One region of the Pseudoalteromonas thalassia genome, then DNA from elsewhere that is predicted to be linked to it. Evidence: predicted binding sites of a transcription regulator. Region 1 holds the regulator's gene; each other region holds the start of a gene.

Region 1 (3,292 bases):
AGACGGGCTTTAGGCTCCATACCTGCGTGTGTCATCGTTGCAGGGTGACAAATCAAGCTCTCTACTCCGCCAAGCGACTCAGCAAGGCTAAAGTCTTTAAGGCTTGTTAAAAACGCTGCGGCATCGTTAATGTCGCCTTTAATATCAAAGCTCACCATGCCACCAAAACCGCGTTGCTGTGCTTTAGCAAGCTCATGCTGTGGGTGTGATGCAAGGCCTGGATAATAAACTTGGCTTACATAAGGTGAGTTTTCTAAATACTCAGCAATTGCAAAGGCATTTTCTTGGTGCTGCTTCAAACGTACATTTAAAGTACGTAAACCACGAAGGGTTAAGTAGCTATCAAATGGTGCACCAGTAATACCAATGTTATTCGCCCACCAAGCAAGCTCATCACCTAACTCTTGCGTTGCAGCAATCACCGCACCGCCAACCACATCAGAGTGACCATTAATATATTTAGTGGTTGAGTGCACAACAATATCAACACCAAACTCAATTGGGTTTTGTAATGCAGGTGATAAGAAGGTGTTATCAGCCGCAACTAAAGCACCACACTGCTTAGCAATGCTCGTAATTGCTTTAATATCAGTTAAACGCAAAATAGGGTTACTTGGCGTTTCAATCCAAATCAATTTAGGCTTTATCGATAAAATTTCTTGATGGTTTTCAGATTTGGTTAAATCCAAAACTTTTAGTTTTAATAAGCCACGCTTTTCAAGCGAAGTGAATAAACGGTAACTACCGCCATAACAGTCATGTGGAATAACCAGTGTGTCATCACTGTTTAACAGCTGAGTTGCTAAATGCACTGCAGACATACCTGTTGCAGTAATAATGCCTCTTGCACCCCCTTCAAGCTCAGCTAAGGTTTCAGCTAAGATATCGCGATTCGGATTACCACTGCGGCCATAGTCATACTGGCGTTTAGTATCAAAGTCAGCAAATGAATAGGTGGTTGATAAGTATAGAGGTGGCACAACCGCACCATGATGCTTATCGGCTTCGATGCCGTGACGAACCGCTATCGTCGCTTTATTTTTTTCACTCATTTCATCACCTATTCATAAATTGGATGTTTAGACGTCTAAAAGGTTAGATGATCGACTATGAGAAGTCAAAGTATTTATAGCTCACAATAGAAGTTTATACATTTACACTACTAGATGGCTAAATAACTAGTATTTGACTATCTTTTTTAAAGAGATAGAATTTCCGCATCTTGCGCGATGAGAAATACTAATTACCTTTACGAAGTGTTCTATTTTGAATTGGTATCTCGCGTAAATAACTGACAACCGAGGCAACGAAATAACTTATGGCTAAATGGAACGGTGAATACATTCACCCATATGCAGAACACGGTAAAAAATCAGAACAAGTAAAAAAGATTACCGTATCGATCCCACTTAATGTATTAAAAGTATTAACTGATGAACGTACACGTCGTCAGATCAATAACTTACGTCATGCGACGAATAGTGAGTTATTGTGTGAAGCTTTCCTACATGCTTTTACAGGTCAACCATTACCAAATGACGATGACCTTCGTAAAGACAACCCTGAAAAGGTGCCAGAAGAAGTTAAAAAGATTATGCAAGAAATGGGGTTAGATATCCCTGTTCTTGATTCAGAGTAAGTATTTCGGCCATCGGATCACCGCCGATAGCCACAGGCATAAAAAAACTCAGCTTAGGCTGAGTTTTTTTATTAGCGTTAATTAAGTTTAACGCATGTAATCTTCTGGCATCTCAATTTGCGCAACCCCTGACTCTACTGCCGCCTCAGCAACAGCACGAGCAATACGTGGTAATAAACGCGGGTCCATTGGCTTAGGAATGATGTACTCGGCACCAAACTCTAGTGACTCAACGCCAGCCGCTTTTAATACTTCGCTTGGTACAGACTCTTTTGCAATGCTTCGAATAGCATGTACAGCTGCAATTTTCATTTCATCATTAATTGCCGTTGCTCGCACATCTAGCGCACCACGGAAAATAAACGGGAAACAAAGCACGTTATTCACTTGGTTAGGGAAGTCTGAACGCCCCGTTGCCATAATTAAATCGTTACGTGCACTGTGTGCAACTTCTGGAGCAATCTCAGGATCTGGGTTTGAACACGCAAACACCACAGGCTTATCTGCCATCAGTTTAAGATCATCGGCAGTTAATAGATTAGGACCAGATACACCTACAAACACATCAGCATCAGCAATAACGTCTTGTAATGTACGCTTATCAGTATTGTTAGCAAATAATTGCTTATACTCATTTAAGTCATCACGACGAGTATGGATCACACCTTTACGGTCAAGCATATAGATGTGCTCACGCAGTGCGCCACATTTTATTAATAGCTCCATACAAGCAACTGCAGCTGCGCCGGCACCTAAACATACGATAATTGCATCTTCGATATCTTTACCTTGTACTTCAAGGGCATTAAGCATACCAGCAGCGGTAACAATAGCAGTGCCATGTTGGTCATCGTGGAAAACTGGAATATCGCAACGCTCGATAAGCGCTTTTTCGATTTCAAAACACTCTGGCGCTTTAATATCTTCTAGATTGATACCACCAAACGTATCAGCGATGTTAGCAACCGTATTAATGAAGTCTTCTGTTGTGCGGTGTTTTACTTCAATATCAATTGAATCAAGGCCAGCAAAACGTTTGAATAGTAACGCTTTACCTTCCATTACAGGTTTTGATGCAAGCGGGCCTAAGTTACCTAATCCTAGAATTGCGGTACCGTTTGAAATAACCGCAACCATGTTACCTTTACCTGTGTACTTATAGGCATTTGCTGGATCAGCAGCAATTTCGCGGACTGGTTCAGCCACACCTGGGCTATAAGCTAAAGCGAGATCGTTAACCGTTTCGGCTGGCTTAGTTAGTTCAACACTAATTTTACCTGGAACGGGGTGAGCGTGGTAATGTAATGCTTTTTCACGAAAATCTGACATAACGCGATAGTATCCTGCAAAAAGTTAAAAAGTGAGAGAGCTTGCATCAGTACGATACCTGTAATGTATAAAAATTCCAAGTATTATCAGGTCTATCCTGTTATAAGCTATATCGCTTAATTTTAAAGGATTTCCCAACAATTTCTGTGCATAGTTGCGATTAATAAAACATAAAAATCAACCTATTTATGGCCTTTTAAGCGCGTGTTTTTGTATTTTATATGCACGAACACTGCAAATAGCCGAAATTAGCCTAAAACAGCCATTTCAACGAATTTCACAGCATTTACTCACGAAATTATTTAAATTTATTATTTTTAATAA
Region 2 (3,292 bases), on a different contig from region 1:
TTCGTTCTGAAATTTATTTAGGACTGTGTTTGTTACCCTTGTCGGTCGTATTGGCGCAGTCACTTAATCACTGGTTAGTGTTGTTTATTCCCTATTTATTATTATTAATCGTCGAGTTACTTAACTCATCAATAGAAGCGCTGACTGACCGAGTTGGCATTGAGTATCATGTATTATCTGGGCGAGCCAAAGATATGGCCTCTGCGGCAGTGACATTGTCGCTGGTGGTTTTAGCCTTGGTATGGGGTGTGGCTGTTTACGAAAAAATAGTTTCCTACCTTTAAATCAAATACAAAAAAAGCGCCAAACGGCGCTTTTTTCATTTTATTTAACCTATTACAGGCCAGCAGCTGCGCGAAGTGCGTCTGCTTTGTCTGTGCTTTCCCAAGGGAACTCATTACGACCGAAGTGACCGTAAGCCGCTGTCGGTTGATAGATAGGACGCTCAAGATCAAGCATTTGGATTAAGCCGTAAGGGCGTAGGTCGAAGTGCTCACGCACTAATTCGATTAGACGTGCTTCATCTAATTTACCTGTACCAAATGTTTCGATGCTGATAGATGTTGGCTCTGCAACACCGATAGCGTAAGAAACTTGTAGCTCACACTTGTCAGCAAGACCAGCAGCAACCACGTTTTTAGCAACGTAACGTGCAGCATATGCAGCTGAGCGGTCAACTTTTGATGGATCTTTACCAGAGAAAGCACCACCACCGTGACGAGCCATACCACCGTATGTATCTACGATGATTTTACGGCCTGTAAGACCACAGTCACCCATAGGGCCACCGATTACGAAACGGCCAGTTGGGTTGATGAAGAACTTAGTCGCGCTTGAGATAAGCTCAGCAGGAAGAACCGGCTTAATGATAGTTTCCATTACCGCTTCAACTAAGTCGTTTTGTGAGATTGAATCACAGTGTTGAGTTGAAAGAACAACTGCATCAATACCAACAGGCTTGCCATTTTCGTATGCAAACGTTACTTGAGATTTTGCATCTGGACGTAACCAGTTAAGCTCACCGCTCTTACGAACTTCAGCTTGACGCTGAACTAGACGGTGTGAATAAGTGATTGGTGCAGGCATTAAAACGTCAGTTTCGTTACATGCATAACCGAACATTAAACCTTGGTCACCAGCGCCTTGGTCTTCTGGACGAGCACGGTCAACACCTTGGTTAATATCTGGAGATTGTTTACCGATAGTGTTTAGGATTGCACACGAGTCAGCATCGAAACCCATGTCTGAGTGCGTGTAACCGATTTCACGTACAGTTTTACGTGTAATTTCTTCGATATCTACCCAAGCGCTAGTAGTGATTTCACCACCAACCATAACCATACCAGTCTTTACGTATGTCTCACATGCAACACGGGCATGAGAATCTTGCTCTAAGATAGCATCTAGAACCGCGTCAGAGATTTGGTCCGCGATTTTATCCGGATGACCTTCAGAAACAGATTCAGAAGTAAATAAATGTTTTGCCATTGTATTTCTGCTCACAAATATTGCGCTCCACAAACGTCGGTAATAGCGCTAAAAAAATAAGGGGCGTATTTTATCTAAAACAAATATGTTTGCATAGTAATTTTACGCCTAGACGTCCATTTAAAATTACTAATAACGTATTGTTCTTAACAAACGCCCATAAACGGTGCATTTAATGCGGATTTTTAATTGCACTGTACCCTTACAATAAGTAAGAATGGAGCTTCATAAACAACCAGCGCAAATACATAAAGGTAGGAGAATTCATGCCATCACGCAAAGAACTTGCAAATGCTATTCGCGTCTTATCAATGGACGCAGTACAACAGGCCAAATCTGGCCACCCTGGCGCCCCTATGGGCATGGCAGATATCGCAGAAGTACTATGGCGCGATTATCTAAAGCACAACCCTACGAATCCAGAGTGGGCAGACCGCGATCGATTTATTCTTTCGAATGGTCACGGTTCAATGCTGATCTATTCTCTACTGCACTTAAGTGGCTATGACTTACCACTCGAAGAGATTAAAAACTTCCGCCAAATGCACTCAAAAACACCGGGCCACCCTGAATATGGTTATGCGCCTGGTATTGAGACCACTACGGGTCCATTAGGTCAAGGGATCACAAATGCTGTGGGCATGGCAATTGCCGAGAAAGCACTTGCTGCACAGTTTAACCGTGAAGGCCACGATATTGTTGATCACTACACCTATGCATTTATGGGTGATGGCTGTTTAATGGAAGGTATTTCTCACGAAGCCTGTTCATTAGCCGGTACATTAGGCCTAGGTAAACTAGTTGCGTTTTGGGATGACAATGGCATCTCAATTGATGGTGAAGTAGAAGGGTGGTTCAGTGACGATACACCAGCGCGCTTCAAAGCATACGGTTGGCACGTAGTAAGCGATGTAGACGGTCATAACCCTGATGCAATTCGCGCCGCTATCGAAGAAGCACGTAGCATTACTGATAAACCATCACTAATTTGCTGTAAAACAATCATTGGTTACGGTTCACCTAATAAATCAGGTAGCCACGACTGTCACGGTGCACCACTAGGTGAAGACGAAATCAAAGCATCTCGTGAGTTCCTAGGTTGGACAGGTGATGCATTTGAAATTCCAGCTGAAATCTACAGCGAGTGGGATGGCAAAGAAAAAGGTAAGCAACTAGAAGCTAGCTGGGATGAAAAATTTGCCGCTTATGAAAGTGCATACCCAGAGCTTGCAGCTGAGTTTAAACGCCGTACAAACGGTGAGCTACCAGCTGATTGGGCTGAAAAGTCACAAGCTTACATCGAAGAGCTACAAGCAAACCCTGCAAACCCAGCAACACGTAAAGCATCACAAAATGCACTAAACGCGTTTGGTCCGTTACTACCAGAATTCATGGGCGGTTCTGCTGACCTTGCTGGTTCTAACTTAACACTTTGGGATGGCTCAAAAGGCTTAGAAGCAAACGATGCAAGCGGTAACTACATTTTCTACGGCGTACGTGAATTTGGTATGTCAGCGATTATGAATGGTATTGCACTGCATAAAGGCTTTATTCCTTACGGTGCTACATTCTTAATGTTCATGGAATACGCACGTAACGCAGTACGTATGGCTGCACTAATGAAGCAACCAAGTATCTTCGTATACACGCACGACTCAATTGGTCTAGGTGAAGATGGTCCGACGCACCAACCAGTAGAGCAAATTGCAAGCATGCGTTTAACGCCTAACCTAGTGAACTGGCGTCCATGTGACCAAGTAGAGTCTGCGATTGCATGGCAACAAGCTATCGAGCGTAAAGATGG
Region 3 (3,292 bases), on a different contig from region 1:
AACAGCTTCGCGATATGGTCGAAGATGACCTTGCGCTTTTAGACAACTTCACACAGATGCGTGAAATTGCCATGCTCGATTCACTGACCAATATTTATAACCGCCGTGCAATTGACCTGCTTTGCCAACATAAATTGAATATATCGAAACGTCTTGGTTTTGACATTAGTTGTTTATTTATCGATATAAATAGCTTTAAACCACTCAATGATACGTATGGCCATGAAGTGGGCGATCTCGCGCTGATTTGTTTAGCTGACACCATGAAAGAATGCCTACGTGAAAGCGATATTATCGGCCGCTTAGGCGGTGATGAGTTTATTGCCTTATTGCAAATCCAGCCCGGTGATTGCATCGATAGTATAGCTGATAAACTTAATACCGCTTTTCAGATAAATTTAGAAAAGCGGGGCATTCCTGTCACAAGTTTAAGTATTGGCTCAGGGGTAATAGCTCAGCCAAAAGAAAATTTTGCTGAGCTATTAAAGCGGGCAGATGAAGATATGTATGAGAAAAAGCAAGCCTCGAAGGCGGCACGCTAAGCTATTTGCTTCTCAGCTAGGTTTAATTCCATGATTGCTTTTAGTAAACGGTAAAGATTGATTGATGCATCAATTTCTTCTTTACGGTTAGTTAAGCTCTCAATATTTAAACCTAGCGGTACATCTAAATGTGCGCAGCTTTGTAAAATTAAGTCGAGATTTTCACGGCAGATGCGCACTGATTCGCTTAAAGTATTTGCAGCATCGAGCATACGGTACTTAGTTGCCTCGGGTACAGAAATACCCAACCATTCCATAAACTCTAAAGTTTTTTCACCACCACAAGGGGTAAACGTTAAAATAATGCGTTTTGGTGTTGTGCCTTGTGCTTTACAGCTACGAGCATAACTGGTGATCAAGTCTATTGTCGCTTGGGCATTATAGACGGCTTGCGAAATAAAAAATTGACAGCCTTGCTGTGTTTTTTTAAGTAGTCTTTCATGCTCATTTCGCTTGCTCGCATGGCGCTCAGCAATCGTAACACCACCTAAAAATACATCACTATCTTGCTCTGCTAAGGTTTTGTATGCATCAGGTAGGCTTAATTTGATATCACCATCAGATGATGGACTACCGACTAGCACTAAGTTTTTTAACTCAAACTCATTTCGAGTTTCGTTTAGCCATTCGGTAAATTCAGCTTCGCCACGCTGGGCAACACTTTTATAGGTGATAACATCTTGCTGAGATAAGTTACGTAATAACTTAGAATACTCACGCGGGTCGACAGTCTCTTTGAATGGGAAAGGGCGCGGAATCGCTGTACGGCTGCTTTCATCTTGAATGTCATAAATGATTACACCATCGTATTCAATTTCGTGTAAACGGCCAAGAAGCTTCTTCGCAATAGTTTCTAGTGTGGCTTTATCTGTGCCTGATTTTGGTGGTGTAGTACCAATTAGGTAGACGCCTTGATTGGTGTCTTCAATTTTCTCTTGTAGTGATAAAGCCATAATCCTCATTCCAGCTCGTGCTCATGTCTATGACAAACAATATAGCAGCCATTTAGACGTCTAGATAGATTTTTTTCATGAAAGTTTTTCAATGACTATGAATTTTACTCATATTGAAAGCCGAGCGTTTCGCTAAATTGACACACCTGTTTACATAAATTATTGCACTGGCTCTCATATTTTCTGGCACTTTGATGCATAATCAATCAGCAATGATCATGAAAAAAATAACTAACAAGGGAACATTATGAAATTTAGATTACTAGCAACCAGTGTTGCTGTAACGCTAGCACTAAGTGGCTGCGCGAGTAATTCGCAGTCAACTATGGTTAAAGAAGTCGAAATTGAGCAGCTAGCAAGCCAAGACGATAGCCGTGTATTCAGCCAAGACTACCTTTTAGAAGAGCTTGATAATGGCCTTCGCGTGATGGTGGTAAAAACCGATTACCCAGATGTAGTTTCACTGCAAATTCCGGTATCGGTAGGTTCACGTAACGAAGTTGAAGCAGGTAAAACCGGTTTTGCACACTTCTTTGAGCATATGATGTTTAAAGGCTCTGAAAAATTCCCGCAAGATGTGTATTCAGATATTTTAAAGAATTCAGGTGTTGATAATCGCGCGTACACGACCAACGATTACACTAACTATCACTTAAACTTTTCAAAAGAGCACTTAGACAAAGTACTCGAAATCGAAGCCGATATTTTCCAAAACCTCACATACAGTGAAGAACAGTTCCGTACTGAAGCGCTTACTGTTAAAGGTGAGTATCTAAAGAATAATGCCAGCCCAATTCGCAAGTTACTTTCTGCTGTTCGTAACGAAGCATTCGAGAAGCACACGTATAAGCATACCACGATGGGCTTTTTTGAAGACATTGAAGCTATGCCTGATCAAATGGCATATGGTAAAGAGTTCTTCGCTAAATTTTATAAACCTGAGTATGTATCTTTAGTCATTGTTGGTGATGTTGATCCACAAGAAACCATGGCAATGGTGAAAAAGCATTGGGGTAACTGGAAAAAGGGCGATTACCAAGCAGATATTCCTGTTGAGCCAAAACAACAAGCTGCAAAATATGTACATGAAAAAAATGATGGTTTACCAGGTCACTGGTTGCTTGTGTCTTACAAGGGCACGGCATGGGATCCAACCCAAAAAGACCGTGCAGCCCTTGATTTAATCTCGCAGCTTTATTTCTCTAACAACTCGGCACTTTATCAAGAGCTTGTTGTTGATAAACAAATTGCTAGTCAAATGTTTACCTATAACCCAGATACTAAAGATCCGGGTTTATTACATGTGTTTGTAAAAGTCGAAAACGAAGCGGACCTTGCTAAAGTCCGTGATGCTATTAACCGTACTTATGCACAAGCACGTACTGAGTTAGTTGATGCACAAAAGTTAGCGGATTTAAAATCAAACCTAAAATACAGCTTTATTAATGGTCTTGATTCATCGCAGTCAATTGCGTCAACGCTTGCAAGCTACATGCATTTTGAGCGCGACCCTGAGGTTATTAACCAACTGTACGCAACTGCTGATAGCATCACTCCTGAAGATATCAAAGCGGTAGCAAACAAGTATTTTGTTGATTCAAGCCGCACTACTGTGACAATGTCGGCGCTTGATAAAGTGGCTGGTTTTGAACAAGAGGTTGATTTAAACGCGCTGGTTGCAAGTATTGAACAAGCCCCAACAGAACGTCACTTTAAAGTACTTGATAAAACCAATAGCTCACCTTTAGTTGATGTTAACTGGTTATTTAATACCGGTGCAGCAGCTGATCCACAAGG

The links. The regulator MetJ, encoded in region 1, represses methionine synthesis genes. The targets are predictions, from matches to a motif close to TAGACGTCTAGACGTCTA.
Region 2: the regulator MetJ is predicted to act here: its motif matches at 1,590-1,607, upstream of metK (methionine adenosyltransferase).
Region 3: the regulator MetJ is predicted to act here: its motif matches at 1,541-1,558, upstream of AAEU31_RS18940 (methylenetetrahydrofolate reductase).

Annotation. Positions count from the first base shown of each region.
Region 1 is NZ_JBMMUE010000016.1:27,588-30,879, forward strand. Features, by position in the region: gene metB (cystathionine gamma-synthase) at 1-1,052, opposite strand, end outside; gene metJ (met regulon transcriptional regulator MetJ) at 1,319-1,639, shown strand; gene AAEU31_RS16740 (malic enzyme-like NAD(P)-binding protein) at 1,727-2,968, opposite strand.
Region 2 is NZ_JBMMUE010000004.1:81,430-84,721, reverse strand. Features, by position in the region: gene AAEU31_RS06585 (diacylglycerol kinase) at 1-284, shown strand, start outside; gene metK (methionine adenosyltransferase) at 337-1,488, opposite strand; gene tkt (transketolase) at 1,755-3,292, shown strand, end outside.
Region 3 is NZ_JBMMUE010000021.1:66,542-69,833, reverse strand. Features, by position in the region: gene AAEU31_RS18945 (sensor domain-containing diguanylate cyclase) at 1-542, shown strand, start outside; gene AAEU31_RS18940 (methylenetetrahydrofolate reductase) at 539-1,495, opposite strand; gene AAEU31_RS18935 (M16 family metallopeptidase) at 1,743-3,292, shown strand, end outside.